DNA from 2 places in the Hydrogenophilus hirschii genome. Region 1 is predicted to be linked to the other one. Evidence: riboswitches for the same ligand, from Rfam matches in the RefSeq annotation. Region 1 holds a riboswitch; the other holds the start of a gene.
What was found. Region 1 has a riboswitch for cobalamin ahead of ACYQ4Z_RS07150 (energy-coupling factor ABC transporter permease). Riboswitches for the same ligand answer to the same signal wherever they lie in the genome.
Positions count from the first base shown of each region.

Region 1 (2,197 bases):
GCGGCAAGCGGTGCTGAGTTCGGACAAGGTGGTGCGGACGATCCGCTCTTGCGGCCATGACGCTTTGTGGACCACCAGCACCGGGCTCTCCGGCGCCCAGCCGGCGGCAAGGAAGGCGCGTTCGATTTCCCGCGTCAGTGTGATCGACAGAAAGAGACAGACCGTGGCTTGGTGCGCGGCGAGCGCCTCGAGCCGTTCGCGCGGCGGCATCGGGGTTCGTCCTTCCGCACGGGTCAAGATCACCGTCTGGGTGACCTCTGGCAGCGTGAGGGATTCGCCCGCTGCCGCGGCAGCGGCAAACGCCGACGAAACGCCTGGCACCGCGCGCCATGGGACACCTGCTGCGTCGAGCAGCCGCGCCATTTCGGTGAGTGCGCCGTAGAGCGTGGGATCCCCTGTTTGGAGCCGCACCACGGTAGCGTGGCGTTGCGCCCGTGTGGTCAGCCACTCGGCGATCGCCTCGAGCGTCATACCTTTCGAATCGGCAATTTCGGCCGACTGCGGTGCGTAGCGCGCGACCGCCTCATCGACGAGCGAACCGGCATAGAGCACCGCGCCTGCTTCACTGAGCAGCCGCTGCCCTTTGACGGTAATGAGTTCTGGGTCGCCAGGGCCCGCCCCGACGAACCAGACGGTGCCGGGGCAGGGGCTAAGCGGTGGCAAAGACACGGGGTGTTACCTACCAGTGCGCGACCGTTACGCGGCGCGATGCAGACGAGCGGTAAAGAGCGTGTCTTCGCCGAGCCACGGTTTGGCGTGTTTCGCTGCGGCAAGGAGCGCCAAATCGAGCGCCGGTTCGACCACCAAGACGCTCAAATAGGCAGCACCAAAGGTCGCGATCTGCTGCCACGCTTGTGCACCCAGTCCCAGGAAGGCCCAGAACGCGACCCACAGCACCACACCACCCTGGTAGGTGAGGGAAAGACGAAAGACGTCACGGTAGCGCAAATCGGTGTAGGGGGTTTGCGGCGCGATGGTCCGTTTCGCGACCGCCGCGACGGCAAAGAGCGGGACGAGAAGGGTGGTGACGTTCGCGAAATATTGCGGCAAATCGTACGGGGCGAAGAAGAGGCTCTGAACGAGCAACGCCGTGGCTAAACCGACCGCCGCCGGGGCAAGGCCAAAGAGCAAGAAGAGCGTGCTGCCCAAGATGAGGTGCACTTCGGAAACGCCCACCGCGGGGTGTGGCAGCAGTTCGAACGCCGCAAATGCGATCGCGAACGCACATGCGCTGCGCACCCAAAAGCGCAGGAGGTGTGCAAACGTTGGAACCACGCGTTCGGAAACGAACAGCGTCGTCCAGACAGAGCGCGCCGCGCCGAAGAGTGTGGCCGTGCCAGTGAGGTAGGAGAGGGCCATCTTGGCCCCGGTCAAGAGTCCAGGTTCGATATGCATCGTGCTTCCCTCCGAGCCATGCCGTTACGAAAATTCTGCGCTCGGGGGAAACAGCGAAACCGTGAATACGGAGTACGATGACGCTATCCCACGTGCCGTCACCCCGCGGCGCAGTTGGGTTTGCGCGTCACGATCGGTCTCCTGGCTTGCCGTCGCCCTGCCGCGACGCCTTCCCAGAGCGGTTGCTCCAGTGGCATCGTGTCGCGTCAGTCAGGCTCACAGTAGCGGGGGCTGCGCCGGATTTGCACCGGACTTCCCGTGTGGCCAATTGGCCACTATCGTCACGCGTGCGGTAATTATCAGGATTTGTCGTGTTGGAGTCAACACAAGCGTAGCACAGGAAGTCTCTTGACATCGAAAATGAGAACTACTATCATTGGCGTCATTGATCCGATCGGCGGCAGAGGAGAAGAAGTGATGAGTGGTTGCACGTTACAGCGGTTTGCGATGGGGGTATTCGTTACGGTCGCCTGTTTTTCGACAGTAACCGTTGTGCACGCAGAGCAGGGGATGGATGCGGTAAAGACGTATATGGTCGAGCATGCTACTCGAATGTTGGAAAACAGCAAAAAACTTTCAAATGCTGCCGAACGGTATTACCAAGCAAGCAAGACCTTCCGTTTCGACTACGGAGCGCTTTGGCAAAAGGATCGTCCGAATGTTGTCGGTTGGGTAAGTGAAATGAAAAAAGCGTGGTTATCCGCGCACAACAACTATGAAGAGGTGGAAGGGATCGTGGCAGGGATACCGACGTTGGCGCAATACGATTTGATTCTCGATGCGGGCAATCCTGGGACCTGAA
Region 1 covers NZ_BAAHXQ010000002.1:12,321-14,517, forward strand. Annotated here, with positions in the region: gene cobM (precorrin-4 C(11)-methyltransferase) at 1-669, opposite strand, end outside; gene ACYQ4Z_RS07150 (energy-coupling factor ABC transporter permease) at 697-1,395, opposite strand; cobalamin riboswitch at 1,510-1,693, opposite strand; gene ACYQ4Z_RS07155 (hypothetical protein) at 1,744-2,196, shown strand.

Region 2 (2,197 bases), on a different contig from region 1:
AGCCGCGAACGATTCGGCTGGACCGGGTGTATTGGGTGGTGGCGTCCACCTCGGTCGCGGTGAGATCGAACGCAGCAAGGAGTACCCCGAGCGGCAACGCCACCTCGTTCTGCCAACTGAATTGACGTTGTGCCGTCGCGAAGCGACTCACGTTGCTGGCGCTCGCAAGCGCTTTCGACGTATCGCGGGTTTCGCCCAAGCGCAGCGTGGAGAGCCATGCTTCCGTGAGCGGCAGGCGGGTAGTGACTTGGTTGCTGGTCAGATCTTTGTGCAGTAACGCATTGAACGTTCCCGCACCCCAGGCGTCGTATTCGTTGCGGCCACGGGTCGCGAAACTGGCGAGCACGATTTCGCCACCGTTGGCGAGCGACCAGGAGAGGTTGGCGCTGGCGAAACGGTTGCGCCAGCCGTCGCGGTCGGGTTGGTGGTAATCACTGGATGGTGTGGTTGCTTCGATCCCCTCGGTTCCTTCGGCACCCAGGTCGAGTGCGTACCGAAACGCGTCGTTGCCGCCTGAAACGCCGACGCTCGTCTGGTATTCTTCGTGACTGCCCAGGCCGACGAACGCGCGGCGGTGGGTGGCTTCGGTCCCTTTGCGGGTAAAGATTTGGATCACGCCGCCGATCGCGTCCGATCCGTACAAAGCACTTGCCGGGCCGCGAACGATCTCGATCCGTTCGATCAGCTCGAGCGGAATCGCTTCGAGTGTTGCAGTCCCCAAGGTCGCCGAACCGATTCGCATTCCGTCGATGAGCACCAGCGTGTGGCGCGCTTCCGCGCCGCGCAAATAGAGCGAAGCCGATGCCCCTGGGCCACCGTTTTGCACGATTCGCACACCAGGGGTCTGGTTCAACAGATCGACGAGGGTGCGCGCACCGCTTTGTTCGATCGCGTCACGGGTGAGTACGGTCACCGCAGAGAGCGACGCGTCGGTGCGGGTCGGTATACGGCTTGCGGTGACGGCGATCGTCGGCAGTACCGGGTCGAACGCCGACGATTGGGCAACGGCAAGTGGGTTTGTCGCGACGAATCCAAGGATCAAAAGCAGATGACGCCCCTTTTTCGGGCGCAAAAGAGCGATTGCCGACATGAACGAACACTCCCAACTCCAGCCATTCCCCCGTGGCTGTGGCGGTGGAACCCGTTCGCGGCCGGTCTCCGGGCTCGGGTCATGTTCCACACCGCCTTCCCGGTCAGGCCACCCGATCCGAGCAGTGCTGCCAGTGGCGTGATGGTGCGGACGAAACCCTTACCGTTGCGGGGGCAGCAGCGGCTTTGCACCGGGGGCACCGGTGCGCACCGCTTTCCCGTTTCACCGCATCGACCAGAGGGGTGGATGCGGCACCGCGAACACGAATGGTATAAAAGAATGAAGTATACGATTCAGCGATTGCTCAGGTCAATATCGACCGCTTTCGCCGCACGCGCACCGCTTGCGAGCGCCGAGACGACATTGGGGAAATCGCGTTCGACGAGATCGCCTGCGGCGTAGAGTCGCAGCAGCGGCGTTCGCCCCCAACGGTCGGTGATGAGGTAGCCCGCCTCGTCGCGGGCAAGCGCCGTTGCGGTGTCGCCCAGCGCCGCGACCAACCATTCGCTGTTAGGCGCGTAGCCGATCAAGACGTGGAGGCGATCGACCATTGCGACTTCCGTTGTGTCGGAAACGGTCTGCCAATTCGCAACGAGTTTCCCCGCTTCCCGACGAACGGCACGGAGGGTGGCGTGCATAACCACCCGTATCCGGTCAGCGAAGCGTTCGACCGCTTCGTGCAGTTGCCGTTGAGCGCGCGGACGGGATCGGCAGAGGATGATCGCGCACCCGCCCAGCTCGGCGACCATCTTGGCGTTTTCAAAGGCGTTGTCGCCGCCACCAACGATCAGGACGGTCTTGCCTTGGCAGAGATCGAGATCGCGGAACGCAAAGGGGCCATAAGCGAGTTCCGATGCGGACAACTGCCCAATCCCAGCAACGGTTGCGAGTGCCTCAGGTCCGCGGTAGCGCAAACCAGTGGCGACGATCACAGCGGCGGCATGTCGCGGTGTGCCGTCGTGAAGAAACAGGCGCCACCCGTTTGGGACCGGAACCAATCGTTGTACGCTGCTCGTGCATGCGATCGGGATCCCTGCCGCTTCGGCGTGCGCGACGAAGCGGGCACTCATCTCGGTGCCGGTCAGCCCGTGTTGCCCCAATACCCAC
Region 2 covers NZ_BAAHXQ010000001.1:414,636-416,832, forward strand. Annotated here, with positions in the region: gene ACYQ4Z_RS02090 (TonB-dependent receptor domain-containing protein) at 1-1,090, opposite strand, end outside; cobalamin riboswitch at 1,133-1,364, opposite strand; gene ACYQ4Z_RS02095 (NAD(P)/FAD-dependent oxidoreductase) at 1,384-2,197, opposite strand, start outside.
Region 2: linked by a shared signal. The riboswitch ahead of ACYQ4Z_RS02090 (TonB-dependent receptor domain-containing protein) and the one ahead of ACYQ4Z_RS07150 (energy-coupling factor ABC transporter permease) in region 1 are both predicted to bind cobalamin.